DNA from 3 places in the Agarivorans litoreus genome. Region 3 is predicted to be linked to each of the others. Evidence: predicted binding sites of a transcription regulator. Region 3 holds the regulator's gene; each other region holds the start of a gene.
What was found. The regulator sigma-54, encoded in region 3, starts transcription at its own class of promoters, with help from an activator protein. The targets are predictions, from matches to a motif close to GTTGGCACGNNNNTNGNNT.

Region 1: a site for sigma-54 is predicted at 2,404-2,422, ahead of K5L93_RS11140 (flagellar basal body L-ring protein FlgH). Genes of this name have one in related genera too.
Region 2: a site for sigma-54 is predicted at 1,118-1,136, ahead of K5L93_RS00875 (putative urea ABC transporter substrate-binding protein). Genes of this name have one in related genera too.

What each region holds. Positions count from the first base shown of each region.
Region 1 is NZ_BLPI01000001.1:2,390,191-2,396,729, forward strand. It holds rRNA gene K5L93_RS11130 (23S ribosomal RNA) at 1-1,685, shown strand, start outside; rRNA gene rrf (5S ribosomal RNA) at 1,797-1,912, shown strand; gene K5L93_RS11140 (flagellar basal body L-ring protein FlgH) at 2,666-3,424, shown strand; gene K5L93_RS11145 (flagellar assembly protein T N-terminal domain-containing protein) at 3,435-4,646, shown strand; gene K5L93_RS11150 (hypothetical protein) at 4,668-5,327, shown strand; gene K5L93_RS11155 (S8 family serine peptidase) at 5,482-6,539, shown strand, end outside.
Region 2 is NZ_BLPI01000001.1:184,673-191,211, reverse strand. It holds tRNA gene K5L93_RS00900 (tRNA-Leu) at 15-101, shown strand; tRNA gene K5L93_RS00895 (tRNA-Leu) at 406-492, shown strand; tRNA gene K5L93_RS00890 (tRNA-Gly) at 675-750, shown strand; tRNA gene K5L93_RS00885 (tRNA-Cys) at 769-842, shown strand; tRNA gene K5L93_RS00880 (tRNA-Leu) at 860-946, shown strand; guanidine-I (ykkC/yxkD leader) riboswitch at 1,197-1,292, shown strand; gene K5L93_RS00875 (putative urea ABC transporter substrate-binding protein) at 1,352-2,434, shown strand; gene K5L93_RS00870 (ABC transporter permease) at 2,445-3,269, shown strand; gene K5L93_RS00865 (ABC transporter ATP-binding protein) at 3,269-4,054, shown strand; gene K5L93_RS00860 (urea amidolyase associated protein UAAP1) at 4,067-4,822, shown strand; gene K5L93_RS00855 (urea amidolyase associated protein UAAP2) at 4,852-5,496, shown strand; gene uca (urea carboxylase) at 5,589-6,539, shown strand, end outside.
Region 3 is NZ_BLPI01000001.1:2,831,938-2,838,476, reverse strand. It holds gene K5L93_RS13170 (calcium/sodium antiporter) at 1-145, shown strand, start outside; gene K5L93_RS13165 (KpsF/GutQ family sugar-phosphate isomerase) at 185-1,150, shown strand; gene kdsC (3-deoxy-manno-octulosonate-8-phosphatase KdsC) at 1,150-1,701, shown strand; gene lptC (LPS export ABC transporter periplasmic protein LptC) at 1,698-2,255, shown strand; gene lptA (lipopolysaccharide transport periplasmic protein LptA) at 2,281-2,760, shown strand; gene lptB (LPS export ABC transporter ATP-binding protein) at 2,760-3,485, shown strand; gene K5L93_RS13140 (RNA polymerase factor sigma-54) at 3,537-5,039, shown strand; gene hpf (ribosome hibernation promoting factor) at 5,065-5,352, shown strand; gene ptsN (PTS IIA-like nitrogen regulatory protein PtsN) at 5,361-5,804, shown strand; gene rapZ (RNase adapter RapZ) at 5,831-6,539, shown strand, end outside.

The sequences.
Region 1 (6,539 bases), 440 kb from region 3:
GTCGTAAGGCATGCTGGAGGTATCAGAAGTGCGAATGTTGACATGAGTAACGATAAAGGGGGTGAAAAGCCCCCTCGCCGAAAGACCAAGGTTTCCTGTCCAATGTTAATCAGGGCAGGGTGAGTCGGCCCCTAAGGCGAGACTGAAAAGTGTAGTCGATGGGAAACAGGTTAATATTCCTGTACTTCGTATAATTGCGATGGGAGGACGGAGAAGGCTAGGCCAGCGTGGCGATGGTTGTCCACGTGAAAGGCAGTAGGCGGTAAACTTAGGCAAATCCGGGTTTACAATACGCTGAGAGTTGATGACGAGTGTCTACGGACACGAAGTGGTTGATGCCCTGCTTCCAGGAAAAGTCTCTAAGCTTCAGATTATACGAAACCGTACCCCAAACCGACACAGGTGGTTGGGTAGAGAATACCAAGGCGCTTGAGAGAACTCGGGTGAAGGAACTAGGCAAAATGGTACCGTAACTTCGGGAGAAGGTACGCTGCCGGCGGTGATGGAACTTGCTTCCTAAGCTGCTGGCAGTCGCAGATACCAGTTGGCTGCAACTGTTTATTAAAAACACAGCACTGTGCTAAATCGAAAGATGACGTATACGGTGTGACGCCTGCCCGGTGCCGGAAGGTTAATTGATGTGGTTAGCGCAAGCGAAGCTATTGATCGAAGCCCCGGTAAACGGCGGCCGTAACTATAACGGTCCTAAGGTAGCGAAATTCCTTGTCGGGTAAGTTCCGACCTGCACGAATGGCGTAATGATGGCCAAGCTGTCTCCACCCGAGACTCAGTGAAATTGAAATTGCCGTGAAGATGCGGTGTACCCGCGGCTAGACGGAAAGACCCCGTGAACCTTTACTACAGCTTGACACTGAACATTGACCCTACATGTGTAGGATAGGTGGGAGGCTTTGAAGCGTTGTCGCTAGATGACGTGGAGCCGACCTTGAAATACCACCCTTGTAGTGTTGATGTTCTAACGTTGTCCCGTTATCCGGGATGCGGACAGTGTCTGGTGGGTAGTTTGACTGGGGCGGTCTCCTCCCAAAGAGTAACGGAGGAGCACGAAGGTTGGCTAAGTATGGTCGGACATCATACGGTTAGTGCAATGGCATAAGCCAGCTTAACTGCGAGACAGACACGTCGAGCAGGTACGAAAGTAGGTCATAGTGATCCGGTGGTTCTGTATGGAAGGGCCATCGCTCAACGGATAAAAGGTACTCCGGGGATAACAGGCTGATACCGCCCAAGAGTTCATATCGACGGCGGTGTTTGGCACCTCGATGTCGGCTCATCACATCCTGGGGCTGAAGTCGGTCCCAAGGGTATGGCTGTTCGCCATTTAAAGTGGTACGCGAGCTGGGTTTAGAACGTCGTGAGACAGTTCGGTCCCTATCTGCCGTGGGCGTTTGAGAATTGAGGGGAGCTGCTCCTAGTACGAGAGGACCGGAGTGGACGAACCGCTGGTGTTTGGGTTGTTATGCCAATAGCATTGCCCAGTAGCTACGTTCGGAACTGATAACCGCTGAAAGCATCTAAGCGGGAAGCAGGCCTCGAGATTAATTCTCACTAGGACTTTAAGTCCTCTGAAGGGCCGTTGGAGACTACAACGTTGATAGGCAAGGTGTGTAAGTGCTGTGAGGCATTGAGCTAACTTGTACTAATTACCCGTGAGGCTTAACCATACAACACCTAAAGGGTGTTGCTTATAGATACTTTATTTTAGAAACCATGAATGCTTGTTAGTGCTCATGAGGTATTTCAGCTTTTTCGAATGTTAAAGACAACAGTTTTTGCCTGGTGGCAATAGCGTTGTGGACCCACCTGACTCCATGCCGAACTCAGAAGTGAAACGCAACTGCGCCGATGATAGTGTGGGGCTTCCCCATGTGAAAGTAGGTCACCGCCAGGCTCCTATACTAAGCCCTCGTCTAACGACGAGGGCTTTTTTATTGCCTGCGATTTAGTCTCTCAGGCGTATCATCCCCTTCACCATCTCTCATTTTTATTAAAGAGCGCTTTCATCATTGGTCGCGCTTGATGGTTGTAGTGCTCAAGCCACTTGTAAGCGTGAAGTTTGTAGTTGCTGGAAGGCTAACTCCGAGCTAAGTGATCCAGCTTGATTGAGATGCAAAAATTGAGTTCGTTGAAGCTGTATTTAACCGATTGTTTTAACTGTTTTTTACTTTAAGTCTGTTGGTTTCTAAAACCAAGGTAAGAGTTGGTGGGCAATCTTTGCCTAGATAGTAAATCAAAAAGGCTGCTTTTATCCTGTTTTACGTAGTTTACCGACTATTTGACTAAAACTTAGCTTGTAGCTCAGCTTAGGCCGTATCGGCTGCAGTGAATTAAAATTTATATCAATTTGTATAAACATTATAAAATACTGAGTTTGTTGTGTTTTATGGCATTTAATTTGCATTTTGTGTCGTACTTAGCTAAAAACGGCAAAAACGACGGATTGTTGTCGGTTAGGTGAAGATTTGTCAGCTAGATTATCGTAAGGATATGTTTCTACTGGCGTTAGTTGCATTTGCTTTGCTATTTGTGGCCTATGGTTTCCTTAGGTATCTAATTGCAATAAACGGGATAAAACTCGGGCCTAGGTTAAAGCAAGTGGAAAGAGAACGGTAAACGGAAGCTAACGTAACTAGGAATAGACCCAATGATTATCCGAGTTTTTATGCTGTGCAATGTAATTTTGCTGTCAGCATGTTCGTCAATTGTAGATGGTGTTGAGGAAGTCGCAGATAGCGTTCAAGAACGTGAAGACCGTAATCAACGGCAAGTCACAGTAAGCACAGATAGCCGTTCTCCAATTCCTGATGATCCTTTTTATGCACCTATCGAACCCAGCCCGGCAGCGGATCCGGTGATTGTTACGGGCTCAATGTTCAACAGCAATACTTCACGCAGTTTATATAGTTATACCCCGCCTTTTGCGCTTGGTGACACTATTACGATTTTATTAGAGGAAGAGGCTACGGCGACTAAATCTGCCAGTTCAAATCTTGGTAAAGAGAATAGCTATAAGCTCGATCCCGTTAAAGTGCCAGGCGGAAATTTAACGATCAATGGGCGTGTGGTCGAGCTCGAAATGAAACAAAAACAAGATTTCGATGGATCTTCAGATGCTAATCAACGCCATCGTTTGTCGGGAAGAATTACGGTTTCGGTTGTTGACATTCTTAACAACGGAAATTTGGTGGTACGCGGTGAGAAGTGGCTAGTTATTAACAATGGTAAAGAGTACATGCGCTTCACCGGTATAGTTAGACCGCTAGATGTAGGAGAAGACAATTCGATTGGCTCTTATCAAGTCGCTGATGCTCGCATCGAGTTTAGTGGTACTGGTGATCACGCTGACGTGCAAACTCAAGGCTGGTTATCTTCATTCCTAGGCGGAAGTATGTGGCCACTGTAGGACGTTAATTATGTCTAAATTTTTACGAGTTTGTGTTTGTCTGCTGACGCTAATGGGCATTACTTTACCCAGTTACGCCATTTGGTTGGAAGGTGAGGGCCAAGCGAAGATCGTCGATGGCCAAGTAGATAAAGCTCGTCAGCAGGCTATCCAAGATGCTTTGTTAACCTTAATGTACCGCGGCGGTGCCAGTGTAAAGTCACTGCAAGTGGTGAAGTCTGGCGTGTTAGAAACCGATGAACTAACGGTGCGTACTAATGGCGAAGTGTATGACATGAAGTTATTAGTTGAGACCATCATTGATGACCAAATGACGGTCAAAGTAGCCGCTGACATATTTCCTTTAAATACCTGCGAGAAAGATAGCTACGCTAAAACACTGTTTGTAGGGCCTTTTCAATTGCAGAAGCGCGAACATGCGCAGCTTGGCGGGGTTTATAGAACACCAGAAGAAGTCTCGCAGCGCTTATTTCACCGATTTAAATCAAAGAGTAAAAGGGTTGATGCCCGGCACTTAATGACTCGCCAAATAGCGTTTGATGGTCGCTATGCTAATGACATAGAACCGCAAATGCTCAAAGTAGCACGCAGCTTATCTCAACAGTACGACGTGCAATATATTTTGTTTGGCAAGATCAATGATATGTCGAGCTACAACGAAACCACTACTAACATACTCGGCATGAAAAACACGGTTAAGCTGCGCAACTTTCAAATAAAGCTCTACGTGATTGACGGTATCAATGGTGAAACAGTACTCCGTAAAAATTACGGGTCTAATCGAGAATGGCCATTCGACGTGACGATGAAGTTGGACGTTACAGGTGAAACCTTTTGGTCCTCAGAGTATGGCAAGTTGATTGACTCCTACATTGATCAATCAGTTAGTGACGTTGAAGGTGCACTCTATTGCCGCCAAAGTTTGGCAACGGTAGTTGGGCTGTATAACGGACAGGTGGTAATCAACATTGGACAAACGAATGGTGTACGTAAAGGTGATAAGTTTGAGCTGGTTAGGCAGCAATACTTAATGCATTTAGATGGTGGACTGCGCGGCCCGATATTTAACGCAGACCAAACCCAACTAACGGTAGTATCGGTGCAATCTGATCGCGCAGTATTAGCGACTGAGCGCTATTCGGATATGGCCAACATACAGATTCGTGATGTATTGGTGGCGGTTACAAATGATCCGTTTGCTCTTACCGAAAGCACGCAATAATAGATATTAAAGGAGAAGGATATGACAACTTCTTATAGCAACACCCCACTGGCAACCAATAGCTTAGATTATAAGCCTAATTTGATTGAGGTGAACAATCAGCAAACCAGCGAAGTAAAAACAGGCTCTGGTTTTACTCAAAAGCTACAAGATGCTTTAAGCCTAAAAAGTGATACCCAGCTAAACACACAAGCGCTGGCGACAGCTACGAACACTGGCGACAAAGCCGAGGGTACGGTGGATGTTGGCATTATGGATGTTGCTCCTGCGGCTATGAATATTGGCATGGGTTTAGCTTCCGGTAATCCAGTAGCGGCAGGCTTAGCGGGCACCGATTTATTGCAAAGCGTGTTGCGTGCCGATATTGAAAAGCAATTTACTGAGCTAGGCCAAGGTATTGCTGCTGCTCTTATTGCTGGTATGTCGGGTGATCCTAGTGCCACTCAAGTATTACCTACTGCCGAAGAGCTGGCCGAGCAAGCTGCATTAGCAAGTGCGGGGATTGTTGCCGAGGGTAGCCAGCAAGTAGCTGCTGCAAGCCAAATTGGCAGCGCTGCAAGCGGCGTTAGCCAAGAGGGCAAAAGTGTTCCTACTAAAGGGGCTATTCCAAAGGCTATGTTGCAGGCGGGTAATACCGTTCAGAATGATGAGTTATTACAGCAAGAAAAGGCAAAAGCTTGATAGCAAGTTGAGTGGCTTAAATGGTGGACTCTGGTCACTACAATGCTGAATGGATTTGGGAAATTTTCATTTTCTTTACATAAGCCCTAATATAATTGTGATTATATATTGCGTAGTATGTGCACAGCGCTGAAGAGTAGATGTAAGGGATTATATGAAAGCGATAGTAACGGTATTACTTAGCATAGCTTTGCTTGCTTGTGGAGGGGGCGGGGGTTCAGAGTCAATTACTGGTTCGCCCAACTCAGTGATTAGCGTTAGTCGCAGTGAAGCGCTTATTGGGCAGTTTATTCAATTTGATGGCAGTGACTCGAATGATGACGGTACTATTGTTGATTATACTTGGGACTTTGGTGACGGTAGCGGCGCAAACGGAATCAATGTTTCTAAAAGCTATGCCAGCGAAGGCAACTATACGGTCCGTTTAACAGTATTAGATAATGATAATCTAAGCTCTACCTCTAGCACCGTAATTCAGATTACTAATGACGCTGCTTCCGCCTTAACTATTTTAAGCTCAGAAAGTGCCGGCATTCCTCCCTTAGCTGTTGATTTTCAAGCAATCTCTACTGCAAGTGACTTAACAAATGTGCAAGTGACTTGGGATTTTGGTGACGGCAATTCAAGCACTTCATTTGGCAGCAGTACGGTATCCCATACCTATGTCAGTGAAGGCGTTTTTATGGTTCGCGCGTCCCGTGATTTTGAAGGTCAAGAGCAAGTTGCAGAGGCTCGGGTATTAGTGCTCGATGGCAAAACCTATTCTGTGAGCGGCACGGTAACCACAGCAGTTAATACAGTCGTTGATAGCGATGTTAACGATGTCGCTAATGAGTACATTGCAAACGACAGCTATGCGGAGGCGCAAACCATTCCTCCAATCGCTACAGTGAGTGGTTATTTAGCCAGTCATGCGACAGGCGATGCCAAAGATCGCTTTGCAAATGAACCCGATGAACGCGACGTATACCGGGTGGATTTACAAGCTAATCAACGTTTGTTTTTAGAAATTGCCGATTGGGAAACCAGCGGCAACGATTTTGATTTACGTCTGATAAATGCAGACACCATGTTTGAAGTTAGCGCTTCGTTAGGCATTAACAAAACCGAGTTGTTAACCGTAGAGCAACCTGGTAGCTATTATCTTGTTGTGGAAGCTTATACGACCTTTAGCACAGAGCCATACAGGGGGAACTACACCTTACGTTTGAT
Region 2 (6,539 bases), 2.6 Mb from region 3:
TAAAAATTTGTGTCGCCCGGGTGGTGAAATTGGTAGACACAAGGGATTTAAAATCCCTCGTCTGAAAGGACGTGCCGGTTCAAGTCCGGCCCCGGGCACCAACTCTTCTATCTATTCTATATCTTAAGCTTCCCAAGTTTTCCTCATCTTGTCAGCTACTCTCATTGTTGCAATTAATCAGCGCATCAAATCATTTGTTTATAGATATGTGTTTTACTTTGGTAGTGTGAAAAGGCTGCTGAATCTCGCGGTGTGATTACAGGAATGGTGTGAAAAGGCAGCGCCTAGATCGCTTTTTAAGCACTTGAATCAACTCCCTTAAAAAATCCGTTGACTCATTTCTGTAATACGTTAAAGTACAACTCGTTTTCAGGGGCTAGCTCCTAGTTAACAACAAAACGTGTCGCCCGGGTGGTGAAATTGGTAGACACAAGGGATTTAAAATCCCTCGTCTGAAAGGACGTGCCGGTTCAAGTCCGGCCCCGGGCACCAATTTGTTTAAAGAATAAAGCGGCACTAGCTCAGTGTGAGTATAAAGAGTAGCGCAACCTAGTTGTTAGCTTACTTGCACTAAATAGTGATAAAGAATAAAGCGGCACTAGCTCAGTGTGAGTATATAGAGTAGCGCAACCTAGTTGTTAGCTCACTTGCACTAAATAGTGATAAAGAATAAAGCGGCACTAGCTCAGTTGGTAGAGCGCAACCTTGCCAAGGTTGAGGTCATCGGTTCGAACCCGATGTGCCGCTCCAAAATTTGTAACGCTGTTTGGCGGGTTGGCAGAGTGGCTATGCAGCGGATTGCAAATCCGTGGACCTCGGTTCGACTCCGGGACCCGCCTCCATTACAAAGAAAAGTTTTGCCCGGGTGGTGAAATTGGTAGACACAAGGGATTTAAAATCCCTCGTCTGAAAGGACGTGCCGGTTCAAGTCCGGCCCCGGGCACCAATTCAAAAAAGCCAGTAGCACTTGCTACTGGCTTTTTTGGTTTTCACAACTGGGTTTATCAATCTACTGCTTCTTCTGCCAGTTTGGTGCGCCTATTATCTTTATGCGCCAAGATGGTGCGCCGCATTCTCAATCTATTTGTACAAAGTACCTAAAATGGGGTAATGCTAGTTTGGCATAGCCATTGCAATTTACTTTTTGCGACATGAGAGATGTATGGCTCTGCCTCATCAAGAGCCGCTTAAAATTTGCAATAGACATCTAGGGTTCCGGCTGCAATGCAGTGTCTGGACCGAGAGTTGTCAACCTCATAGAGGTTACACGGAGGGATAAAAGCCCGGGAGATGACAATAAATACGTCTCTCATGTTTTTATTTTAAAGTGCATAACCACATTGAGGTGACCATGATAAACCTAATTAAATCTCCACTCCGTACCCTGGCAGTAGCAGCCACCATCGTTAGCGCAAGTGCGCTTAGTGTTGTATCTGCGCAAGCCGCCGATAAACCTACTTATAAACTCGCTTGGACTATCTATGTTGGTTGGATGCCGTGGGACTATGGTGCAGCCTCAGGCATTGTTGATAAGTGGGCCGACAAATACGATATCAATATCGAAGTTGTGCAGGTGAACGACTACATCGAATCAATTAACCAATACACCGCCGGTGGCTTTGATGCCACAGTTATGACCAACATGGACGCACTAACTATTCCTGCTGCCAGTGGCGTGGATTCAACTGCGTTAATTGTTGGCGACTTCTCAAATGGTAACGACGGTGTAGTACTTAAAGGTGATAAAAGCCTTGCTGACATAAAAGGCGAAAAAGTTAACTTGGTAGAGTTAAGTGTTTCGCATTATTTGTTAGCTCGCGCCTTAGAGTCAGTAGACTTAAAAGAGCGTGATATCAAAGTTGAAAACACCTCCGACGCCGATTTAGTTGCTGCATTCACTACCAAAGATGTAACAGCTGTTACTACTTGGAATCCGCTACTAAGCGAAATTGTGGCAATGCCAGATACCAACATGGTGTTCGACTCATCTAAGATCCCAGGTGAGATCATCGACTTGCTAGTAGTGAACACCGATACGCTTAAGCAAGATCCTAAGCTAGGTAAAGCTTTAACTGGCGCGTGGTACGAGATTATGACCACGATGTCAGGTGATGATGAAGCAGCAATGAAAGCTCGTGCATTTATGGCTGAAGCATCAGGTACCGATTTGGCCGGTTATGATGCGCAATTAGCGTCTACTAAAATGTTCTACCAACCTCAAGAAGCTGTTGATTTTACCAATAGCGCAACTTTAAAAAGCACCATGGCTAAAGTAGCCGAGTTTTCGCACCATCACGGTTTGTTAGGTGAAGGTGCACCAGATGCTAGCTTTATCGGTATCGAAACTCCATCAGGTGTTTATGGCGATTCAAGTAACGTAAAACTTCGCTTTACAGCCGAGTACATGGATATGGCTGCCGAAGGCAAACTATAAGGCTCTGCCTATGACTCGCATAATTAATAAAAAACCTAGCCGCTTCGTGCGGCTGATGTTGGGCCTACTACCGTTTTTGCTGCTAATTGCTTTATACATGGCTGCATCACAGGCGCGCTTAGCAGACAATCCAAACGATAAGTTATTGCCTGCTATGTCGAGTTTTGTGGAAGCAATTAACCGCATGGCGTTTGAGCCTAGCAAACGCAGCGGCGAGTACTTAATGCTGGCAGATACGCTTGCTAGTTTAACTCGCTTGGCGCTTGGGGTAGGAATTAGCGCCTTAGTGGCCTTAATGGTGGGAGTTGCTAATGGCATGGTGCCATTTGTACGTGCACCTTTATCGCCATTGGTTACTGCCATCTCGCTCATTCCACCCATGGCAATTTTGCCTATCTTGTTCATTGTGTTTGGCTTGGGAGAGTTATCTAAAGTAATGCTGATCATCATTGGGATCTGCCCAATTATGATTAGAGACCTGCAGCTGCGCACCGATGCGCTGCCTAATGAACAGATATTAAAAGCGCAAACTTTAGGTGCGTCTAGCTGGCAAACCATAATTGCGGTCGTTATTCCGCAAATTCTGCCAAAGCTAATCGAAGCGGTTCGTTTAACTTTGGGCAGTGCTTGGCTATTTTTGATTGCAGCTGAGGCAATTGCTGCCACAGAGGGCTTGGGTTATCGCATCTTCCTTATTCGCCGTTACTTAGCGATGGACGTAATTTTGCCTTACGTGCTGTGGATTAGTGTGCTGGCCTTTGTAATGGATTGGCTGCTGCGCAAGTTGTCGGTGCATGCTTTTTCTTGGTATCACAAAACACAAGGAGACGCATAATGAGCACTCCAATCATTCAAGCCATAGACGTTTGGAAAGAGTACGGCGACAACGTTGTGCTAGAGCGCTTAAACCTAAGTGTTGAAGAAGGCGAGTTTGTTAGCATTGTAGGCGCATCTGGCTGTGGCAAATCTACCTTTCTAAATTTGCTATTAGGAAACGAAACTGCCAGCCGTGGCAAGCTTTTGTTAAATGGCGAACCTTTACCTAATGAACCAGGGCCAGAGCGTGGCATTGTGTTTCAAAAGTACTCGGTGTTTCCCCACTTAACAGCAGTGCAAAACGTTATGCTAAGTGATGTATTTGCTAAAGCACCAGTGCTTGCGAGTCTATTTGGTAAAGCAAAACAACAGGCATACAGCCAAGCAATGGCAATGTTAGACAAAGTAGGTTTAACAGAAGCCGCGCATAAATACCCAACAGAGATGTCTGGGGGTATGCAGCAACGCTTGGCAATTGCTCAAGCCTTGATGAAAAAGCCAAAGATATTGTTACTAGACGAACCTTTTGGCGCGCTTGACCCCGGCATTCGTAAAGACATGCACAAGCTAGTTCATCAGTTGTGGCAAGAGCACAAACTTACCATATTTATGATTACCCACGATCTCTCCGAAGGTTTTAGCTTAGGCAACCGCCTATGGGTGTTTGACAAGCATCGTCATGATGCGCAGCATCCCGAGCGCTTTGGCGCGCAAGTCACCTTCGATATTCCTATTAGCAAAGACAGCGATGCTGCTCGTTTTAGTGAAGAGATGAAGCCGATTATTGATAAGTCGGTGGCCTAATAAGGACAATCTATGAACTCTACTATTTCCCAAGAACCTATTTACCAAGAAGTGATAAACGGTGCCGCGCATTGGTCGGTAACTGTACCTGCAGGTAAAACCTTGCGTTTTACCAACCCAGAAGGGGCTTCTAACGTGAGCCTACTGTTTTATAACCCAAAGGATTTGTTAGAGCGTTATAACGCGCCCGATACCCTTAAATGTCAGCACACCTTTAAACTAACCAAAGGTAATTGTTTGTATTCCGATATGGGGCGGGTGTTCTGCTCGATTACCCGTGACGATACCGGCTGGATAGACAGCGTAGGAGGCTTAGCGAACAAACAAAAGGTCGCCGAGAAATGGGGAGAGCGTAGCTATCAAACTCAAGGTAATTTGTGGTTACAAAATGGCTACGACGCCATGCTGGTTGAATTAGCTAAATATGGTTTAGGCAAGCGTGACATGGCAGCTAACATTAACCTATTTAGTAAAGTTGCCGCCGATGCAGAAGGCAACTTACAGTTTGAGCAAAACGCCAGTAAAGCGGGAGATGTTATCGAACTGCGTTTTGAAATGGACACTTTAGTGCTGATGACAACTTGCCCACATCCAATGAACCCTGCTAGTGAATACCCCAACCATGGTGTTGAAGTTGCGATGCTGGAAGCTGATCCGGTGAGCGAAGACGACTACTGCCGAAACTTTAGACCAGAGAATGGTCGTGGCTTCGAAAATACCGAACGCTACCGTTGTGTTAGCCAAGCTAGCACTTGTTGTGAAGCTTAGTTGTAAGCGCTAAACAAGGAATAATATTCATGATCAAAGAAAGTGATTTACAAGCAGAACAAGCCAGCCAGCGAGAAGTGGTTCCAGCTGGAGACTACTACATGCGGGAGCTAAAAGCCGGTCAAACGCTGCGAATTTTAGACTTAGAAGGTAACCAAGCAGCAGACACTTTGTTTTACAGTGCAGCCGATCCCAGCGAGCGATACAGCGCCATGGATACCATTCGTGAACAAGGCAATGTTTACTTAACCGCTGGCACAAAGCTGTTATCCAATTTAGGTCGCGTAATGCTCACCATTACTGCCGATACCTGTGGTCGCCACGATACCTTAGGCGGCGCCTGTGCCACCGAAAGTAACACAGTGCGTTATTCATTGGATAAAAAATGCATGCACGCTTGTCGCGATAGTTGGTTGTTGGCGGTAGCTGAGAACGAACAGTACGGCTTAACCAAGCGCGATATTACCCACAACATTAACTTTTTTATGAACGTGCCAATTACCGCAGCCGGTGGTTTAACCTTTGAAGATGGCATTAGCGGTGCTGGAAAATATGTAGAAATGCGCGCCGAGATGGACGTGATTGTTCTAATGTCTAACTGCCCGCAGTTAAACAACCCTTGTAATGGCTACAACCCAACCCCAGTAGAAATGTTGATTTGGGATGCAGCTTAAGCACAAGTAATAACTCTTTAGATTAAGGCTAGGGACGACCCTAAACACGCCTTGTTATTAGCCGGGACGACCCGCAGCTCTCAGGTGACACTATGTTCGATAAAGTATTGATAGCCAACCGTGGCGCGATAGCTTGCCGGATCATTCGAACCCTTAACAAAATGAACATTGCCAGCGTGGCTATTTACAGCGACGCCGACGCAGACAGCCTGCACATTAGCCAAGCCAGCGAAGCTTATAGCTTGGGTGAAGGTTCAGCCAGTCAAACTTACCTAAACATCGACAAAATATTTGCTATTGCCAAACAAACTGGCGCGCAAGCCATTCATCCTGGTTATGGTTTTTTAAGTGAAAACCAAGACTTTGCCAAACGTTGTGAGCAACAAGGTTTAGTATTTTTAGGCCCCACGGCAGAACAGATGAATGCCTTTGGCCTTAAACATTGTGCTCGCGAATTAGCCGAACAAGCACAAGTGCCTTTATTACCGGGCAGCGGACTATTAGAAGATCAACAACAAGCATTAATCTGCGCCGAACAGCTGGGTTACCCGGTTATGCTAAAGAGCACTGCTGGTGGTGGCGGTATTGGTATGCAACGTTGCGACACCGCAGAGCAATTAAGCCAAGCCTTTGATAGCGTAAAACGCCTTAGCGAAAACAACTTTAGTAATGCGGGTTTATTTCTTGAGAAGTTTATTACCCAAGCTCGCCATATTGAAGTACAAGTATTTGGTAACGGTGCTGGTGAGGTATTAACCTTAGGCGAGCGTGATTGTTCAGCGCAGCGCCGCAATCAAAAGGTGATTGAAGAAACCCCAGCACCCAACTTAAGCCCAGTTATTCGTCAGCAATTACAACAAACCGCTAAGCAGCTTACCGAAAGTGTTAATTACCGCAGTGCAGGCACCGTAGAGTTTGTATTTGATCAGCAAAGCCAAGCTTTTTACTTTTTAGAAGTGAATACCCGTTTACAGGTGGAACACGGCGTAACCGAGATGGTGTTTGGCGTCGATTTAGTGCAATGGATGGTAGAGCTGGGTTAT
Region 3 (6,539 bases):
CGACTTTTATGTGATGATGGGTGTAACCGTGGTGCTGTTTGTAATGGCCATGGGTTTTGGTAAAAGCCGTAAGATTTCTCGATGGGAAGGCGGCTTATTGTTAAGCGGCTTCATAGGCTACCAAATGCTATTATTCTTAGTATAAGCCGCTGTTGTCATTAATTTTAAAACTAAGGGGAAGTGGGTGTCATTTGATTACATCGCTGTTGCTAAGCGAGTTCTAGAAATTGAAAGCTTAGGTATTGATAACCTTCACCAATATATCGACCAAGAATTTGCTGCTGCCTGCGAAATGATACTGGCCTGTAAGGGTAAAGTTATCCTCACAGGGATGGGGAAATCAGGTCATATTGCTAACAAAATTGCGGCCACCTTAGCATCTACTGGCACACCGGCTTTTTTTGTTCATCCTGGCGAAGCCTGCCATGGTGACTTAGGCATGATCGCCGCCGACGATATCGTATTAGCCTTGTCTAATTCAGGCGAGTCTGAAGAAATATTGTCTCTGTACCCGGTGTTTAACCGCATTGGTGTGCGTTCTATTGCCATGACTAGCAACCCCAACTCATCCATGGCAAAGCTGGCTAACTATCACTTATGCATCTCGGTGCCACGAGAAGCTTGCCCCTTAGGGCTAGCACCAACAGCAAGCTCTACTGCCACCTTGGTAATGGGCGATGCTCTAGCAGTTGCTTTATTAGAAGCTCGCGGCTTCACGGCCGACGACTTTGCCCTGTCCCACCCAGGCGGAACCTTGGGCAAAAAGCTGCTACTAAGTGTCAGCGACTTAATGCTAACTGGGGAACAAATTCCGCTAGTAACAGTCGAACAAACTATTCGCGAAGCGCTATTCGAAATCACTGCCAAAGGTTTAGGCATGGTGGGAGTACTTGATTCCAAGCAACAGCTGGCAGGCATTTTTACTGATGGCGACTTGCGGCGCATCCTTGATCAGCGCATCGATATTCACGATACCCAAATTGGTCAAGTGATGACGCAAAACCCCAAAGTAATTGACGACAACTGGCTAGCCTTTGATGCCTTAAAACTCATGAAAACCAAGTCAATTAACGGTTTGTTTGTGCTAAACAATAATGCCGTTGTGGGTGCATTTAATATGCATACCTTATTACAAGCCGGAGTTTACTAGTGACGATAAACACGCCCTATGGCGCGGTAAGCCAAAGCAATTTTGATGCGGCGGCTAAAATTAAACTTTTAGTTTGCGATGTAGACGGGGTTTTCTCCGACGGTCGCATTTATATGGGCAATAACGGAGAAGAACTAAAGGCCTTTCATACCCACGACGGATTTGGCATTAAAGCGCTACTGAATATCGGCATCGAAGTCGCTATTATTACTGGCCGTCAATCTAACATTGTGCAACAGCGCATGCAGGCTTTAGGCATTACGCGTATCTACCAGGGCCAACAAGACAAGCTAGTAGCTTACCAACAAATGCTCGAGCAACTGGCTTTAGCCCCTGAAGAAGTCGCTTACATTGGCGATGATGTAGTAGACACACCTGTTATGCGCGCCTGTGGTTTAGGTGTGGCAGTCCAAGATGCTCACCCCTTGTGTAAACAAAGTGCCAACTTTATCACCCAAACCCGTGGCGGTTTTGGTGCAGTTCGTGAGCTTTGCGATCTACTACTGCAAGCAAAAGGCGAGCTTGAAAATGCTCAAGGTATGAGTGTATGAATCGCCCAACCTGGTTCTTTGCTGGCCTATTTCTACTAGCCATAGTGCTATGGCAGCTTAGCCCTTCAGAGACCAAGCAGCTAAGCGCTAAACGCGAGGCCAGCAAACCAAACTTTGTTGCTGAAAAACTCTACAGTGTGAGCTTTGGCGAAAACGGCAGCCCACGCTACCGAATCTATGCAGAAGAAATGGCGTTTTTTGAACAACTTAAGCACACTACTTTTGCTCAACCCAAAATACTAGTGTACCCAGCTCCTAACCAACCTGTATGGCAAATTGTGGCCGATCACGCTACAGTACAGCAGCAGCAAAACGTCATTTTAAATGACAATGTAGTAATTAAAAATTTGAGTCGTGGTGAGTATGTTCGCGATTTGATTACCGAAAGATTGGAGATCGACCTGCAAACAGAAACCATGAGCAGCGATCAACCTGTTACCGTATATGGCCCTTCATACGAACTGTATGGCGTTGGCATGGACGGTGATTTAGCCAACGAAATAGTGACTTTATTAGATGATATCGAAGCGGTTTACCACAACCCACAAGAGTAAGTTAGCACTTGCAGCTAGCTTGTTTATGTTTTCTTGGGGTTCACAAGCACTAGAAGACGACTTTAACAAACAAATTATTGTTGATGCTGACCGCCAGCAGGTCAATATCAAAGAAAACCGAGTCACCTTTTACAATAATGTTGTGGTGACTCAAGGCTCGATAAAAATGCACGCCGAAGAACTAAGCGTTATTGGTAGCGAAGAAAAAGGCAGCGAAGTTATGATCGCTAAAGGCGAACCCGCAACGTTTTATCAATTACTTGATAGCGGCAAGCCAATTGAAGCTGAAGCTAACGAAGTGCGTTACGACTTAAAAACCCAAACGCTAACACTCACTACCAATGCTCAACTCAAACAAGAAGAGAGCTTGGTAAAGGGTAAAATGATCAAATACAGCATTAATAAACAAGAAATGGTGGCTCAAGGCGACGAGAATAGCCGTGTCACCACTATTTTCTTGCCTCAACAGCTTGATGAGCTAACCCCCAAGGAAGACCAGCAATAATGAGCACCCTAATTGCTGAAAACTTGGCTAAGGCTTACAAAGGCCGCAAAGTTGTCAAAAACGTTAGCTTAAACGTAGAGACCGGCAAAATTGTCGGTTTACTTGGCCCAAACGGCGCTGGCAAAACAACCACTTTTTACATGGTGGTGGGTTTGGTGCCTCGTGACCAAGGCCGAATTCTCATCGACGATGACGATATATCCAGTACTGCAATGCACACCCGTGCACGCAAAGGCATTGGCTATCTTCCGCAAGAAGCCTCTATCTTTCGCCGCTTATCCGTAGAGAAGAACATTCTTGCCGTATTAGAGACTCGAAAAGACCTCGATAAAGAGCAACAAATTGGCGCATTAGACGACCTTCTTGAAGAGTTTCACATTGGCCATATTCGCAAAAACCTAGGCATGAGCTTATCGGGTGGTGAACGCCGAAGAGTTGAAATTGCTCGAGCACTAGCCGCCGCACCTAAGTTTATTTTGCTTGACGAACCCTTCGCGGGGGTAGATCCTATTTCTGTTATCGATATTAAAAAGATCATTGAACACCTACGTGATCGCGGTCTAGGTGTACTAATAACCGACCACAATGTTCGAGAAACTCTCGATGTTTGTGAGCATGCCTATATCGTTAGCCAAGGTGAATTGATAGCCTCAGGAAAGCCAGAAGAAATTCTCGAAAACGAACATGTGAAACGAGTTTATCTCGGGGAACAATTCAAGCTATAGTTAAAGTGCAAGTTTAAAAAAGACAATAAAAAGAAGGAACAGCGGTAGTTAATGAAAGCATCTTTGCAGTTGCGTCTTGGTCAGCAGTTAACCATGACCCCCCAGTTACAACAGGCCATTCGCTTACTCCAGCTTTCAACACTGGATTTACAGCAAGAGATCCAAGAGGCTCTGGAAAGTAACCCTCTGCTTGAGGCGGATGAGTCTCATGCCAATGATAGTGACGCAAACGACGCTAAATCTACTAATGAGAAGTCTACCGAGGCCGAATCCACTGCGGACATAGACAACAGTCAAATTGAAGCAGGCGATGCCATTAATCAAGAAACTGTTTCTGACGACCTCCCTGTTGACTCTACTTGGGACGATATCTACAGCGCTAGTTCTGCTCCGGCCAGCTCATCTGGCAATGCCATCAGCGACGACAACGACATGGTGTTTCAGGGCGAAACTGTCGACTCATTGCAAGACCACTTATTGTGGCAAATGCAACTCACTCCATTTAGTGAAGTAGACCAAGCTATTGCTTTAGCCATTATTGATGCGGTAGATGAATCGGGCTACCTCACTCAAGACTGTGAGCAGCTACTGGAAGGCTTACGTTCAAGCGATAACAATGACTTAGATGTAGAGCTGGATGAAGTAGAAGCGGTGCTTAAGCGCATTCAGCATTTTGACCCGGTTGGTATAGCAGCGCGCTCGCTGCAAGAGTGTTTACTAATCCAATTAAGTCGCTTTGCCGAAGACACACCTTGGCTAAATGAAGCCAAAGACGTAGTTTCAAATCACATTGATGTATTAGCTAATCGCGATTTTCGTCTATTAGCCCGTAAAACCAAACTTAAAGAAGACCAGTTACGCGAAGTTATGCGTTTGATTCATACGCTTGAACCTCGGCCTGGTAACGCAGTTGAGCCTAACCAAGCCCAGTATATTATCCCAGATGTATCGGTTGTTAAGCGCCAAGGACGCTGGGTGGTAGAACTCAACCCAGATGCAATGCCTAAGTTACGGGTTAACTCCCATTATGCATCTTTAAGTAAAACCTCCACCAACGCTAACGATACCCAGTTTATTCGTAGCCACTTACAAGAAGCCAAGTGGTTTATTAAAAGTATCGAGAGCCGCAACGAAACCCTATTAAAAGTATCCAACTGCATTGTTCATCATCAACAGGCGTTTTTTGAATATGGCGAAGAAGCCATGAAGCCAATGGTACTGAACGATGTTGCAGAAGCTGTAGAAATGCATGAATCCACTATTTCCCGAGTAACCACCCAAAAGTTCATGCACACACCGCGCGGTATCTTCGAGCTTAAGTATTTCTTTTCTAGCCATGTGGCTACCGATGGTGGAGGTGAGTGTTCATCAACCGCTATTCGTGCATTAATCAAGAAACTGGTAGCTGCCGAAAATACCAGTAAACCACTCAGCGACAGCAAAATTGCTGATATTTTGGCAGATCAGGGGATCAAGGTGGCAAGACGTACAATTGCTAAATATCGTGAATCTTTAGCAATTCCACCTTCTAACCAACGAAAGAGCCTTATTTAAGGCCACTAAAAAGGGGAAGATATCTATGCAAATTAACCTTACTGGACACCACGTAGAAATAACTGAATCTTTGAAAGAATATGTCCACAGCAAGTTTGCCAAACTCACCCGACGATTCGATCAAATCAATAATGTTCACGTCATCCTCAACGTCGAAAAGCTGAACCAAATTGCTGAAGCTACATTACATTTAAACGGCGGCGAAGTATTTGCCACCTCTGAGCACTCTGACATGTATGCTGCCATAGACAGCCTGATTGATAAACTTGATCGCCAAGTCATCAAACATAAAGAAAAACTTAACAAACGTTAACCAACCTTATGCAACTAAACAAAGTACTTAGCTTGAACTGCACTCAAAGTGCAGTTCAATGCTCTTCAAAAAAGCGCGCCCTAGAAATAGTCAGCGAGCTGGCTGCCAAACAGCTTGATACTACTACCCAATGCATTTTCGAAAGCTTGTTAAATCGAGAAAAGATGGGCAGTACTGGTATTGGCCAAGGCATTGCAATTCCTCATGGCCGTATTGACAACCAACATCAAGCCACTGCGGTTTTCTTGCGTTGCGATCCCCCCATTTCTTTCGATGCTATTGATAACAAGCCGGTTGACTTAGTATTTGCATTACTAGTACCCGAAGATCAATGTAAGCAACATCTTAATACTCTTGCTCAAGTCGCTGAAAAACTTAACGATAAGCAAATATGTAAACAACTTCGTTGTGCACAAAGTGATGACGAATTGTACGACATCATGGTAGCCTAATAGGCTAATCAGCCTTAGGGGTTATCATGGAACTGATCATCGTTAGTGGGCGCTCGGGTTCAGGAAAAACCGTCGCCTTAAGAGTATTAGAAGATCTCGGCTACTACTGTGTCGATAACTTGCCGGTTGTACTTTGGCAATCACTTATCGACAACTTAAAAAAAACCTATTCTAAAGTAGCAATTAGCATTGATATTCGAAACCTTCCCGATGAGTTATCACCGGTAGGACAGCTAATACGCGATGCAGGACCTGACATCAATCTGTTAAGCATTTTTTTAGATGCGAAAGATGAAGCGCTAATCCGCCGTTACAGCGAGACACGCAGGGTACACCCGCTTAGTCAAAGCAACTTATCCTTAGCTGAAGCGATTGAATCAGAAACCGAGCTATTAGCCCCCATTTCTAGAAATGCAGATTTGCGTATCGATACTTCCCGTTTATCGGTACATGAGCTAAGCGGCTTGATTCGCTCGCGTGTTACAGGCGATCAACAGCAACAGCTAATCTTGGTTTTCGAATCCTTTGGATTTAAAAATGGTGTACCTAACGATGCCGACTATATGTTTGATGCGCGTTTTTTACCTAACCCGCATTGGCAAGAGGAGCTGCGTCCACTTACCGGCTTAGATAAAGCCGTACAAGAATACTTGGCTGCACAACCTCTAGTTACCCAATATATCGAGCAGATTAGTCAGCTATTGCAATCTTGGTTACCGCATTTGGAAGCTAACA